DNA from 2 places in the Mesorhizobium sp. M1088 genome. Region 1 is predicted to be linked to the other one. Evidence: riboswitches for the same ligand, from Rfam matches in the RefSeq annotation. Region 1 holds a riboswitch; the other holds the start of a gene.

The links. A riboswitch is a leader RNA that binds a small molecule or an ion and turns the genes downstream of it on or off. The one in region 1 is predicted to bind thiamine pyrophosphate.
Region 2: linked by a shared signal. The riboswitch ahead of thiC (phosphomethylpyrimidine synthase ThiC) and the one ahead of thiB (thiamine ABC transporter substrate binding subunit) in region 1 are both predicted to bind thiamine pyrophosphate.

Annotation. Positions count from the first base shown of each region.
Region 1 covers NZ_JAMYMO010000005.1:254,694-262,137, forward strand. Annotated here, with positions in the region: gene NKH49_RS09340 (ABC-F family ATP-binding cassette domain-containing protein) at 1-593, opposite strand, end outside; gene NKH49_RS09345 (thiamine diphosphokinase) at 609-1,253, opposite strand; TPP riboswitch at 1,381-1,495, shown strand; gene thiB (thiamine ABC transporter substrate binding subunit) at 1,539-2,552, shown strand; gene thiP (thiamine/thiamine pyrophosphate ABC transporter permease) at 3,041-4,660, shown strand; gene thiQ (thiamine ABC transporter ATP-binding protein) at 4,657-5,448, shown strand; gene NKH49_RS09365 (M48 family metalloprotease) at 5,702-7,171, shown strand; gene NKH49_RS09370 (RNA polymerase factor sigma-32) at 7,185-7,444, opposite strand, start outside.
Region 2 covers NZ_JAMYMO010000001.1:543,759-551,202, forward strand. Annotated here, with positions in the region: gene NKH49_RS02750 (hydroxymethylpyrimidine/phosphomethylpyrimidine kinase) at 1-535, opposite strand, end outside; gene NKH49_RS02755 (thiamine phosphate synthase) at 526-1,131, opposite strand; gene NKH49_RS02760 (thiazole synthase) at 1,128-1,901, opposite strand; gene thiS (sulfur carrier protein ThiS) at 1,903-2,100, opposite strand; gene thiO (glycine oxidase ThiO) at 2,069-3,070, opposite strand; gene thiC (phosphomethylpyrimidine synthase ThiC) at 3,067-4,902, opposite strand; TPP riboswitch at 5,006-5,122, opposite strand; gene NKH49_RS02780 (Fic family protein) at 5,305-6,849, opposite strand.

The DNA of each region.
Region 1 (7,444 bases):
TCGAGACGGCGGGTCTGGCCGCGGTCGAGCCAGATTGTGGCGCGTGACACGCGCTCGAGAAAACGGCGGTCATGCGAGATGACGACCAGTGCCGAGGAGGTGCGGGCAAGCTCCTCCTCCAGCCATTCGATGACCGAAAGGTCAAGATGATTGGTCGGCTCATCGAGGAGGAGAATGTCGGGCTCCGGCGCCATGACGCGGGCGAGGGCGGCGCGCCGCGCCTCGCCGCCGGAAAGGTCGTTCGGCCGTTCCTCGCCGGTCAGGCCGAGATGCTCCATCAGATAGGTGGCGCGGTAGGGATCGTCGGCGGGCCCGAGCCCCGCCTCGACATAGGCGCGGACGGTCGCAAAACCGTCCATGTCGGGCATTTGCGGCAAGTAGCGCACGGTTGCCGAGGGCTGGCGGAAGACTTCGCCATCCTGCGGTTCGATCAGCCCGGCGGCGATCTTGAGGAGCGTCGACTTACCAGAGCCGTTGCGGCCGACCAGGGCGATCTTGTCGCCAGCCGAGGCCGTCAGGGCGGCACCGTCGAGCAACGGCGTGCCGCCAAAGGTCAGCTTTATCCCGTCGAGATTGAGAAGCGGCGGCGCCATATCAGCTTTCTGGGCTCAGCTTTCCGGAAGAGGGTAGGGATGCGCGAGCAGCAGCGCCCGGCCGCTGGCCAGCGCGATTTCCAGCCGGCCCCTGACCTCGTTGGAAATGGTCAGCGACGAGCCGAACGCAACCTCGACATGGTCGAGCGGCCATTTGGCGCCGGTGACTGTCAGGCCGGCGAGATCCGAGAAGCCGAGCACCGAAAACAGCGTGCCGTCGGCATAGTCGAAGCCAGTCTTTCCAGGCAGCAAGGGAATGCCTTCCTGTGCGCCGCTGGTCAAAAGCACTTCCGTTCCGCCTTCCGCCAGCCGGACGCTCAGCGCCAGATGCAGGAAGATGTGGTCGGTGCGTTTGCCGCCGAAGGCGCCTGCGAGCACAAGGCTTGTCGCACCGCGTTCGAGCGCGGCGGCGATAGCGAGTTCACCGTCGGTCTTGTCCTTTTCAGCGGGAAATACCTGCCGTGGCACGGCGGCCAGATCTTCCGGCAAATCGGCAGGCACCGAATCGAAATCGCCGACCCAGAGTTCCGGCCTCAGGCCCAGCATGCGGGCATGACCGATGCCGGCGTCGGCGGCGATGACGCGCGAGCCTTCGACCTGGCGGTCGAGCAGCGGTGTGCGGATGAGATCGCCGCCAAGCAGGATGGTGAATGTGCTCATATCTCGTGGCCCTTACCAGCCCTGCCCCGGAAACGGAAGATGAAACGGCAGACGAAACGGAAGGCTGGGCTTTGGATGCCCGGCAAACTTCCGCTTGCGCAGCACTTCGGCCGGGCCTATGTGTCGCAACGCTCTAACGGGGTGCCGGACGCGATTTTCGCGGACCGGCTGAGAGGCAAGACTGCCAACCCGCTGAACCTGATCCGGTTTGTACCGGCGGAGGGATTAGACGTTTCGGACAGCCCGACGCCTCAATTCCTTTCAACGCGAACGAAGGAGGCGCCGATGCGCAGTTTTTTCCACTCTCTTGTCTCAATTGTCCTGCTTGCGGCATCCGCGGTCGCCCTGCCGGGGCAGGCATCGGCACAGGATAGACTGACGGTCTATACCTATGAAAGCTTCACCGCCGATTGGGGTCCGGGACCGGCGGTGAAGAAGGCCTTCGAGGCCGAATGCAGTTGCGTCGTCGAATTCGTCTCGGTCGCCGACGGCGTGGCGCTGCTCAACCGTGTGAAGCTGGAAGGCGCCGCGACCAAGGCCGATATCGTACTTGGCCTCGATACCAACTTAACCGCCGACGCCAAGGCAACCGGCCTGTTTTCGCCGCACGGCGCCGTCTCGGGCGTCAATGTGCCGGGCGGCTGGAGCGACGATATTTTCGTGCCGTTCGACTATGGCTATTTCGCCGTCGTCTACGATACCGAAAAACTGCAGAGCCCGCCGAAGAGCCTCAGGGAATTGGTCGAGGGCGATGCCGGAGAGAAGATCGTCATCCAGGATCCGCGCACCTCGACGCCGGGCCTTGGCCTGCTGCTGTGGGTCAAATCGGTCTATGGCGACAAGGCGCCGGAAGCCTGGGCCAAACTCAAGGCGAAGGTGCTGACGGTAACGCCGGGCTGGAGCGAGGCCTACGGCCTGTTCACCAAGGGCGAGGCGCCGATGGTGCTGTCCTACACCACCTCGCCGGCCTACCACATGGTCGCCGAAAACACCGAGCGCTACCAGGCGGCGTCCTTCGAGGAGGGCGAATATCTGCAGATCGAGGTTGCGGGGATCACCACCAAGGGCGCGAAGAACCCGCTGGCGGAAAAGTTCATTGCCTTCATGACCGGACCGAAATTCCAGGATGTCATTCCCGAAACCAACTGGATGTTCCCGGCCGGCAAAACCGACGAGCCGCTCAACCCGGCGTTCGACAAGCTGGTCAAGCCGACCAAGACCCTGCTGTTCAGCCCGGAAGACGTCGCGGCCAACCGCAAGGCCTGGGTCGATGAGTGGCTTGCGGCGATGAGCAGGTAGGGCTCAAGCCTCGTCGGATGTTTGCGCCAAGCCACCCCCCTCTGGCCTGCCGGCCATCTCCCCCTCAAGGGCACGGCTATCGCAGATGGAACGCCGAGGCTTTCGCTCTACGACGTACCCCCACCCCTAACCCCTCCCCACAAGGGGGAGGGAGACTTCCGTTGGCACTGACCTCGGCAAATTGTCTGCCTTTCGGCGCCAAAAGGGGAAGTAAGGGCATGCGGCAGCGTTCCCTCCCCCTTGTGGGGAGGGTTAGGGTGGGGGTCCAACTTCGTAAGAATCCAAATGCGATAGCCCTGCCCTCAAGGGGGAGATCGGCAGCTTTGTCGCCTCTCCTCGTCCTGCCACTTGTGAGATTGGCGAAGGCGGCTGAGTGCGCAATCTCCCCCCTTGAGGGGGAGATGGCCGGCAGGCCAGAGAGGGGTGGGCTCGGCCATTGTCAGGTATTTCCTTCGATCAACACCTGTCGTAGTGTCGGGTAGCACGACATGCGTACGCGTCATCCGGCCGATCCCCGCGTCACTGCCGGCATCGTCGCGCTCGCCGCCGTCGCGCTGCTGATCGGCGGGGCATTCGCCGGGCTCGTCGTCGAAGCCACACGCGACCTGTCCGGCGCCGCCGCCGCTTTCGATTCCTATCTCTTGCGCGTCGTCCGTTTCACGCTCTGGCAGGCTCTGCTGTCGACCCTGCTCTCCGTTGCACCGGCGCTGTTCATCGCGCGCGCCCTGTCGCGGCATCCACGTTTTTTCGGGCGAGGCTTCATCCTCCAGCTTTTCGCCGTGCCACTGGCGCTGCCGGCCATTGTTGCCGCACTCGGTGTCTTGGCGCTCTATGGCCGCGCCGGCTATTTTGCCGGCACGCTCGGCGCGCTAGGCGGCCAGAGCTGGCCCGGCATCTATGGCCTGTCGGGCATACTCGTTGCCCATGTCTTCTTCAACCTGCCGCTGGCGACGCGGCTGTTCCTGGAGGCGTTGCAGACCGTGCCGGCTAACCAATGGCGGCTGGCGAGCCAGCTTGGCATGGGGGCTGCGCCGGCCTTCCGGCTGATCGAATGGCCGCCGTTGCGTGCGGCCCTGCCGGGCGTTGCCGGGCTCGTTTTCATGCTGTGCATCACCTCCTTCACCATCGTGCTTACGCTCGGCGGCGGGCCGCGCGCGACGACGCTGGAGGTTGCCATCTACCAGGCGCTGCGTTTCGACTTCGACCCGGCGCGGGCGGTGACGCTGACCTTGCTGCAGATTGCCCTGACCTTCGTCGTCGTGCTGGCCTTGACGCGGCTTGGCGCCAATATGACCGGCGACGCCAATCTGCCGGTGGCGCCGCGCCGGTATTTTTCAGCCGGTGCGGCCGAGACCGTGCTGAACGCGCTGGCGATCGGGCTCGCACTGCTGTTTGTCGCCGGGCCGATGGCGGCCACGCTGGCAGCCGGGCTTGGCGCCGATCTCGGCCGCCTGGCCGGCGAGAGCGCGGTGCGGCAAGCGACGGCGACCAGTGCCGTGCTCTCCCTCCTGTCGGCGCTGCTCTCTGTGGCGTTGTCGCTGTCGCTGGTGATGGCGCGCCGGGCGCTGGCGCTCACCCGGCGGAGCGGCAGGAGGACGCTGCTCGAACACCTGGCCGACACCGGTGCGGGGTTCGTCCTGGTGGTGCCGCCCATCGTCATCGGTGCCGGCTGGTTCTTGCTCCTGCGCACCGTCGGCGATGTCTTTGCGATCGCCCCTGTCATGGTCGTTGCGGTCAATGCAGTGATGGCGATGCCGTTCGCCATCCGCGCCATCCGCCCTGCCTATGACGCGGCGAGCGAACGCCACGAACGGCTCTGCGCACAGCTTGGCATCTCGGGCTGGAACCGGTTGCGGCTGGTCGACTGGCCGTCGCTGCGGCGGCCGCTCGCCACCGGCTTCGCGTTCGCCATGGCGCTGTCGCTCGGCGATCTCGGCGTCATTGCGCTGTTCGGCAGCGATTCCGTGCAGACCTTGCCCTATCTGCTGCTGGCGCGCATGGGCAGTTACCGCACCGAGGATGCCGCCGGCCTGGCGCTGCTGCTCGGCCTTGTCTGCCTGGCGCTGGTGTTGGCCGCGGACTGGCTGGGAAGGAGGGAGAAATCATGATGCCGATCAGCCCGGAACGGTCCATTTCGGTGGAAAAAGGCGCGGCCGTGCGGCTCGATAATGTCTCGTTCAGCTATGGTGAAACGCCGCTTATATTCGATGTCGATTTCCCGGCGTCGGAAATCACCGCCATCATGGGGCCGAGCGGTTCGGGAAAGTCGACGCTGCTCAATCTGGTGGCCGGCTTCGAGACGCCGCGGTCGGGCCGCGTGCTGATCGGCGGCGCCGACGTCAGCACTGCGCCGCCATCAGCGCGGCCGGTATCGATGGTGTTCCAGGAAAACAACCTGTTTGCCCATCTGTCCCTCGAGCAGAATGTCGGGCTCGGCCGCTCGCCTTCGCTCAGGCTGAGCGAGGCTGACCGCGCCGCAATCGCCGCAGCGCTGAAGCGCGTCGGCCTTGCCGGCAAGGAAAGCCGGCTGCCGCGCGAACTCTCCGGCGGCGAGCGGCAGCGCGTCGCGCTCGCCCGGGTCCTGGTGCGCGACCGGCCGGTGCTGTTGCTCGACGAGCCGTTCGCTTCGCTCGGACCGGCACTGCGCGACGACATGCTCGACCTGGTGGCCGACGTCCATTCGGAGCAGCGCATGACGGTCTTATTCGTCACGCACCAGCCGGACGATGCGCGCCGTATCGGCCAAAACATGGTTTTCCTGGATGGTGGCACGGTTGCCGCGACCGGCACCGCGGCCGATTTTTTCGTCGGGGCTGGACCGGAGGCATTCCGACGCTATATCGGCTCGGGTCCGTTTGCGGCTGGATCACGAGATGTTGCCCGGAAGCGGACATAATTTATGGTCAAACCGGCGGAAGGCGAAGCGGCGCTTGCTTGCCATGGTCGAGGTAGTGTGGCTAGGTCCGCCAGGAGCTGGTCCGGCCTAGGCCGTGATTTGCCCTTGCTGCCTCGTATCTGTCGGACGCACGAAGGACGCCGTAGCACTTGATTTGCGCGTGATGCTTTCCGGAAATCGCGCCCGATTTTCGCGGTCACGTGCCAGGACTTGAAAGGAAGCCGATCTGCCGACCGGCATCGACAATCGGAGGGTGAAACCGCTGGCGCGCTTTCTGGCGCTGGCCGGTCTTGCCGTGGCGCTGGCAAGCTGCCAGATGTTCACGCCTCCCGACGTGCAGGAATCAGGCTTTCAGCCCTCAGACAAGCCGATCACGGTCGACAATGTCGCCGCCAACGGCAAGCTCGCTCAACTGGCGAAGGCGCAGCACCCGCGCATCCTCGCCACCTATGGCGGCGAGTATTCCGACCCCAAGCTCGAGCGCATGGTGGCCAAGATCGTCGGCAGACTGACCGTGGTGTCGGCCAACCCAACCCAGACCTACCGCATCACCATCCTCAACTCGCCCAACGTCAATGCCTTCGCGCTGCCGGGCGGCTATCTCTACATCACCCGCGGGCTGCTGGCGCTGGCCAACGATTCCGCCGAGCTGGCCGCCGTCATCGCGCATGAGATGGGCCACGTTACCGCCAACCACGGCCTGCAGCGCCAGCAGCTGGAAGCCGAAGAGGGGTTGGCGACCAAGGTCGTTTCGGACGTGCTCGGCGACAACCCGACGGCCAAGGCGGCGCTGATCCGCGGCAAGCTGAGGCTGGCCCAGTTCTCGCGCAATCAGGAGCTGGAGGCCGATGCCATCGGCATCAAGTCGATCGGCGAAGCCGGTTTCGACCCCTACGCCGCCGGCCGCTTCCTGCAGTCGATGTCGGCCTATACCGATTTTCGCTCGATCAGCGGCGCCACCGACGCCAGCCTCGACTTCCTGGCGACGCACCCCAACACGCCGCAGCGTATCGATCTCGCGCAGCGCCACGCCCGCCAGTTCGGCGCGCCTGGTGTCGGGTCGCGCGACCGCGATTCATTTCTTGCCGGCGTAGACGGGCTGCTTTACGGCGACACGCCGGAGGAAGGCTACGTGCGCGGCGAAACCTTCCTGCACCCTGGCCTCGGTGTGTCGTTCTCGGTGCCCAACGGTTTCGTCATCGACAATTCGGCGGCGGCGGTGACGGCGACCGGCCCGGGCGACATGGCGATCCGCTTCGACGGCGTTTCGATCGACAAGAACCGCTCGCTGACCGACTACATCCGCAGCGGTTGGGTTGCCGGCCTCGACGACAGCAGCGTGCGCCAGGAGACGATCAACGGCAACGAAGCGGCAACCGCGCATGCCGGCGCCGATGGCTGGCAATTCGATATTGCGGTGATCCGCGCCGGCGGCCAGGTCTACCGCTTGCTGACCGCGGCACCTTCGGCCAGCACCTCGCTGAGCACGGTGGCGCGCTCGGTCAGCGGCTCGTTCCGCATCCTGAGTGCTGCCGAGAAGGCAGCACTGAAGCCACTGCGTATCCGCATCGTCACGGTGCAGCCCGGCCAGACAATGGGCTCGCTGGCCGCACAGATGGTCGGCGTCGACCGCAAGCTGGATTTGTTCAGGGTGCTCAACGCGCTGTCGCCGGGTGCCGCGGTTTCGGCCGGCGACAAGGTCAAGATCGTCACCGACAAATAGCAGGCGACGCGATTCAGGCTGCGAGAAATTCCGGATTCTGCTTTACCAGCGCTGCCTTGAGCTTTTCCATGGCGCGCGCCTCGATCTGCCGGACACGTTCCTTGGAGATGCCGAGCGTCTCGCCGAGCGCTTCGAGCGTCGCGCCCTCGTCGCTCAGCCGGCGTTCCTCGATAATCCTGAGCTCGCGCGCATTGAGAGCGCCGAGTGCCGTCTTCAGCCACACCGAGCGGCGTTCGACGTCGATCGTATCGCCGACGACCTCATCGGGCAGCG
Region 2 (7,444 bases), on a different contig from region 1:
TGATCAGCAGGCCCGGCACGCCGGCTGCCAGCAATTTCCGTCCCAGTCTCACCGCGTCGCTCTCGTCGGCTGGCGGTTCCGCACCAACAAGGAGCGCCAGCTCGAGGAGATTGGGGGTCACAAGGCAGCAAAGCGGCATCAGGTCGCGCCTCATGGCAGCGATGGCACCTGCTTCCAGAAGCCCCCGGCCGGAGCTCGAGGCCAGCACCGGATCGAGCACTGCCGGCACCTGCGGATTTTCGCGCAGCACGCCGGCAATGGCAACGACGATCTCGGCCGTTGCGAGCATGCCGATCTTAATTGCCGCCACCTTGTTGGCCTGCAGCGCGGCGCACATCTGATCGGCCACAAGATCGGGCTTCGAAGGATGGATTTCCATTACGGCTTCGTGCGTCTGCACCGTCAGCGCTGTGACAGCCAGGCAGGTGCGCATACCAATGGAAGAGATCGTCTCGATATCACGTGCAATTCCAGCCCCACCGCTGGAGTCTGATCCGCCAACCACGAGCACACGCGGTTCTCGCCTCAGCGCCATGGCTTTGTCTTTTCGATCCATTCTCGCGTGCGCGCTTCGGGATCGGCATTCAACGTGATGTCGGTGACCACCGCCGCGCTGTCCGCACCAGCCTCGAAGACACCGTCGAGCCGGTCGGGGTTGAGGCCGCCGATGGAGACCAATGGGATCGGCGCCACCCGATGCTTCCACTCGCTGATCCGCTCGAGCCCTTGCGGCGCCCATTTCATCTGCTTCAGGATGGTGGGATAGATGGGGCCGAGCGCGATATAGTCGGGCTCGGCAGCGATGGCCGTTTCCAGTTCGAGATGATCGTGCGTGCTGAGCCCGAGCTTCAATCCGGCGTACTTAATCGCCAGCAGGTCAGCCGCAGCCAAATCCTCTTGGCCGAGATGGACGAAGTCGCAGCCTTCCTCAATGGCGAGCCGCCAATAGTCGTTGACGATCAGTTGGCAACCATGGACCGCGCAGACGCCGTTCGCGCGGCGGATTTCCGTCCGCAGCGTGGCCTCGTCCCTATCCTTGATGCGCAACTGAACCAGCTTGACGCCAAGTGGCACCAGCCGTTCGATCCAGGCGGCGCTGTCGACGATCAGGTAGAAGGGATCGAGCTTCATGAGAAAACCGCCCTGCCGAATGTTGGTGTCGATGGCACCGCGACGTCGCGGGGTTCGAGCATCCCCGAGCTGAAAGCTTCTCGACCGGCGTCGACCGCCTTGCCGAACGCACGCGCCATGCCGACCGGATCGGCCGCCTTGGCGACCGCTGTGTTCAGGAGCACGGCATCAAAGCCGAACTCCATGACTGTTGCCGCGTGCGATGGCCGTCCGAGACCAGCATCCACGATCAGCGGGACATCAGGGAAATGTCCGCGCATCGAGCGCAGCGCCGTGATGTTGACCGGCCCGAGGGCGGAACCGATCGGTGCGCACCAGGGCATCAAGACCTTGCAGCCCGCCGCAAGCAGCCGCTCGGCGACGACAAGGTCGTCGGTAGTATACGGGAACACCGCAAAACCGTCCTCGCACAGGATGCGGGCGGCTTCGAGCAGACCGAACACGTCCGGCTGCAGCGTGTCGTGATTGCCGATCACTTCGAGCTTGATCCAGGGCGTGCCGAAGACTTCGCGCGCCATTTGTGCGGTCGTGACCGCTTCCTTGACGGAGTGGCAGCCAGCAGTGTTGGGCAGGATTCTGACACCAAGCGACCGGATCAACGACCAGAATTTTTCGCCGGCCCTGCCGCCTCCCATCTCACGGCGCAACGAGACGGTCACCACCGAGGTGCCCGATGCCCTGACTGCATCGGCAAGGATGGCCGGCGAAGGATATTGAGCGGTGCCGAGAAGCAGGCGGGAGGGAAGCGTCGTCCCGAGAAGATCGAACATGCTAGCCTCCCTGCATCGGCGAGAGGATTTCGATCCGGTCGCCGTCGTTCAATTGGAATTCCGCCCGGCTGGCTTTGTGCACGAGGTCGTTGTTGACGGCGGTCGCGAGCCAATCGCCCTCATAGTCAAGCGCGGCAAGCAGCTCGGCCAGCGTGGTGGCGGCAACCTCATGCACTTTGCCGTTGACCATCAGTTTCATGAGCAAGCTCCACGGGTTTGTCGTGATTGAAGACAATTTCGCCCGCCAGGCGCGCCATGGCGGGGGCGAGAAGAAAGCCATGGCGATAGAGCCCGTTGATCGCGACGGTGTCTCCGCTCATTTCGACGCGCGGCAGATTGTCGGGAAAGGCTGGACGGACGCCGACGCCGGCTTCAACGATCCCGGCCCCGCCAAAGGCCGGATGGAGGGCATACGCAGCACCCAGAAGCTCCATCATCGAACGCGCCGTGACCGGTCTGGCGGACCGGCTTTCAATCATCGTCGCACCGATCATGAACTGGGCGTCGGCACGCGGTACCGCATAGAGCGGAAAGCGCGGATGCAGCAACCGGACCGGGCGCGACAGCGAGAAGTCTGGCGTGTTTAGGATCAGCATTTCGCCGCGAACGCCGCGAAGCCTGTCATCGACGGCGGCCATCCCCGGGCAGTCGATCTGACGATCGAAACCGGAAACATGCCGGGCGTCGGTGCCGAAGTGGAATTTGACACCCATGGCTGCGAGCTTGTCATGAAGTGCTGCCATCGCCTGGCGCGGGTCGAGATGAGCCTCATCTGGGAAGAGCAGTCCGCGCCGGAAGCGGCCGGCGAGGTCGGGTTCCAGGAGCGCAATTTCGTCTTCATCGACACGCCGATGGCCCGACGTGCGGCTGGCGAAGCGGTCGAGCTCGCCGGCATCACGCGGGGCGGCCACGACAAGTGTTCCGCCCCGTGTCACCTGACCCGGCAGCACCGCATCCCACCAGTCGGCAGCGTCACGTCCAAGGTCCAGCACCGGCTGCTCGGCGCTTTCACGCTCGCACCATGGCGCCAGCATGCCGCCGGCGAACCACGACGCATTGCCCCCAAGGGCAGGCCTTGTCTCGGCAACGGTAACCGTCGCGCCGCGGGCGGCGAGTTCGAAGGCGGCGGTGAGGCCGGCGACGCCGGCCCCCTTTATCAGCACCTTCATGATGGCTTACCTGGCTGAGGCGTGACCGGTGCGCCGATCTCGTCCGCTGGCACGTAGAGATCGCCGCCCTCGCGGTATTTCGCCGCCATCGCCGCCATGCCCTCTTTCTGTGCCTCGGCGCGGATGTCGTGAGAGATACGCATCGAGCAGAATTTCGGTCCGCACATCGAGCAGAAATGTGCCAGCTTGTGCGCCTCCTTGGGCAAGGTCTGGTCGTGGAAGGACCGTGCGGTTTCGGGGTCGAGCGACAGGTTGAACTGGTCCTCCCAGCGGAACTCGAAGCGCGCGCGGGAAAGGGCGTCATCCCTGACTTTCGCCGCCGGGTGGCCCTTCGCCAGGTCGGCCGCGTGCGCTGCGATCTTGTAGGTGATCACGCCGGTCTTGACGTCATCGCGGTCGGGAAGGCCGAGATGCTCCTTGGGCGTGACGTAGCAGAGCATGGCCGTTCCGAACCAGCCGATCATCGCCGCGCCGATGCCGGAAGTGATGTGGTCGTAGCCCGGCGCGATGTCGGTCGTCAGCGGTCCAAGCGTATAGAACGGCGCCTCGCCACAGACGGCGAGCTGCTTGTCCATGTTCGCCTTGATCTTGTGCATCGGCACGTGGCCGGGCCCCTCGATCATCACCTGGCAATCTTTCGCCCAGGCGATCTGCGTCAGCTCGCCGAGCGTTTCCAGCTCGGCGAATTGCGCCGCGTCGTTGGCGTCGGCGATCGAGCCGGGACGAAGGCCGTCGCCGAGCGAGAAGGAGACGTCATAAGCGCGGCAGATGTCGCAGATCTCCGCAAAGTGCTCGTAGAGGAAGCTTTCCCGGTGATGGTGCAGGCACCATTTTGCCATGATCGAGCCGCCGCGCGAGACGATACCCGTGACCCGGTCAACGGTCAGCGGGATGTAATGCAGCCGCACGCCGGCGTGGATGGTGAAATAGTCGACGCCCTGTTCGGCCTGTTCGATCAGCGTGTCGCGGTAAACCTCCCAGGTAAGATCCTCGGCAATGCCGCCGACTTTCTCGAGCGCCTGGTAGAGCGGCACCGTGCCGATCGGCACCGGCGAGTTGCGGACGATCCATTCGCGGATGTTGTGGATGTTGCGGCCGGTCGACAGATCCATCACCGTGTCGGCGCCCCAGCGGATCGCCCACACCATCTTTTCGACCTCTTCAGCCATCGACGATGTGACGGCGGAGTTACCGATATTGGCGTTGATCTTGACCAGGAAATTCCGGCCGATGATCATCGGCTCGCTCTCGGGATGGTTGATGTTGGCGGGAATGATCGCCCGTCCGCGCGCCACCTCGTTGCGCACGAATTCAGGCGTGACGAAGTCGGGGATCGCCGCGCCGAAGGCCTCGCCGTCGCGCTCAAGCTTGCCGTGCAGGATCTCGCGACCAAGGTTCTCGCGGATGGCGACGAACTCCATTTCGGGCGTGATGATGCCAGCGCGCGCATAGGCAAGCTGTGTCACCGCCTTGCCGGTCTGGGCCCGGAGTGGCCGGTTGCGGACTGGAAATTCCGGTGTTAGGCGCTCGCCCGCCGCAAACCCATTGTCTTCTGGCCGGACGTGGCGGCCGTCATAGGCTTCGACATCGCCGCGCGCGGTGACCCATTCATGGCGAAGCCGTGCAAGGCCGTTTTCGATGCTGGTTTCGACAGTCGGGTCGGTATAGGGGCCGGACGGATCGTAAGCGGTCACCGGCGGCTCGCCTGCCGTCGGATGGACGGAGATTTCGCGCATCGGCACCCTGATCTGCGGGTGGATGGCACCGGGCTTGTGGATTTTGCGTGAGGCAGGCAGCGGTCCCGTCGACACGGCGGGGGTGAGGGCATTCATCTTGAGGCTCCTTTGCTCGTGCATTGGAGACCCAGTTCTGTGCCGGAAGGATGAAAAGACGCTTCTGTCGACCTGCCGAAACAGGACCTCGGGCGTGAACTCCCGCAAAGCGCTTGCACCGTCCCTACGCCAGTATGAACTGGATCAGGTTCAACGGGTCACTGCGCCGCGAAAGCCAGCAGTATCTCAGCCCCTTGCCGGGACTCCCCTGGTGAATGCGTGAGGTTGGACGGGACGGCTCCGGTTTGTCAAGCGCGTTCTGGCCGCGGCTGATCGGCGGCCGGTCAGACCGTGCGGAAAAAATCGTGCATGTCTCGGTGACAAGTCAAGCGTCGGAGATGAAGGCAAGGACAAGGGAATCGCAAAGCGTCGGACTAAAAATCGATCCTGATGATCACACCTTCAATGGGCACCAAAGGTTTGCGCGTAGATCGCCTCGATTCTTCCTGCCTCGTCACTGGTCAGCGCGGCGAATTCCTTCTCGCGCGCGCGGTTCGATAGATGGCCATCATTCTGGTGAAGAAAACGGAAGAGCAGATCGGTCAACCGCTCGGGCATGTCGATAAAGGCGTCCACCTGCTGCCGGAACTGATCGTAGCGCTGCAGAAATGCGGTTTCCTCGGGAAGGTCCCGTTCGATCGTCCGCTGAACGCAAGCATAGAGGAATTCGGCGTGCGGGGTTGCATCGAAGAACCGGTAGAAATCACCGGTGTCATTCAGCACCCGGACGTTGAATTGCGGCGTCGGTTCCCATTCCACCAACGGCAGAAGGCGCTGCGAATAGCTCTCGAGCACGCCCCTGTACTCGTTGATCTGGTCCAGGATCGCGGCCGAGACGGGAAAGACCACTCCCGGCGGATTGAAGCCGCGCATGGCAAGGACGTGGTGGATTAGGTAGCGGTGAATGCGGCCGTTTCCGTCCTCGAACGGGTGAATATAGACAAAGCCGAAGGCGAGGATTGCGGCGGCTACGACTGCATCAAGCTTTTGCGCGGGGCCCTGATCGAACGCCGCCATTCCATCGATTAGCCGCGGCAGGTCCTCGGGCCGAGCGCTGATGTGATCGGGCAAGGGCGTACCGTTGTCTCGATCATGCTCACCGACGAAACCTCCTTCTTTTCGGAAGCCAAGTCTTACGAAACGAGCGTCACCAAGTACAATTCTTTGCAGACGCAGCAGCTCATCGCGATCGATCGGCCAGCGGCCGGCTTCGCCGATGGCGCGGCCCCAGCGCTGGATGCGATCTTGCGGCGGGTGCTCGCCCTCGATCGCATAGCTTGATCGCGAGTCTTTGAGCAAAAGAAAGGCGGCGGTCCGAGCAAGGAGGTCGCGCGGCACGTCCGCTACGATTGCCTCCGCGCGCCGCGGTAGTTCAAGGCCGATGAATTTTTCGAGAATCTTGGTGCGGAACACCAGAGGGCAGAACTCACGCGTGCCGGGGAGATTGTCCCTTACGCGATAGCGCGAAGCGGTCTTGTCGGGTCCGGGCCACTGCAGCTCGGGATCGACAACCGGAATGTATCGTCCGGCCTCCGCGTCCGGCAGATCGATACGCGCGTCCCTCAGCCATTCATATAAAAACCAGATGCGGCGGGCATAACTGCCGGTCGGGCTTTCACGGACCAGCGCCTCGATCGGCGCGGGACCGGTCACTTGGAACAGCCGCTTGAGGACGGCAAGGTCCAGTCCCTCGTACTTGAGCGCAAAGGTCAGGTGGCCTTCGAGGGTAGGATTTGGGGCATGGCGGGGGGTCATGATCCGCCAGCCATCCCGTTCGGTAATGCGATGATGCTCGCCAGTGGCGAACAACCTACGGGGCAAGGGCGCGGCGAGCCTGTAGGCTCCGATCAGGGCGCTGTACCCGGCCGGGGTCGCCGTTTCAGGAAGGCGGATTTCCTGAAAAACGGTAACAGGACCTGAAAATTGGTGCTGTTGCACCGCAGGCATGAAACGCGAATCCTTCCATTGAATTTTGGTTTAGTCGGCAAAACCTATGAAAAATGATCCTATCCCATGAAAATTGATGCCACAAGACAAATTTTCCGAAAACCGATTCTAAAACAGTGCTGAGGTCGATCAAGCAAGAACTCCGCCACCGGCTCAAGGAAGCGACTTCAGACCAAAAAGGTGAGTCCAGGAACCGCCATTCGCCCGTCTTAGTCACGAGGCCGGCACGGATGGCCCGCCTTACGTCGAGCCGGATTGCTCGAGCGCGCCGTTCGGGGCTCACTCATAGAGCGCTCTGGTGCGCGATCGATAGCCGCGATCACGCTTGCGACTGATCTTGGTGACGTGGCGGCGTCGGAGTAGAAAAGTGATGCAGGATCTCGGTGGCGTCGTGTGTGTGTGACCTGAAGTGAGTTCTCTGCGGTATGAGGGGCGGCACGCAGCGCGCGTCTTCTCGGCAGACAGATCGACGAAGCGGCACCGAAGGGAAGTTCCTGGCATTCATTCTCGCCATCGCTGCCCCAATTTGCCGATCGGACTGCCGATCGATCTCGCCCAATACTTTGCGCGCGCAAGGGCCGAAGCTGAACTGGGC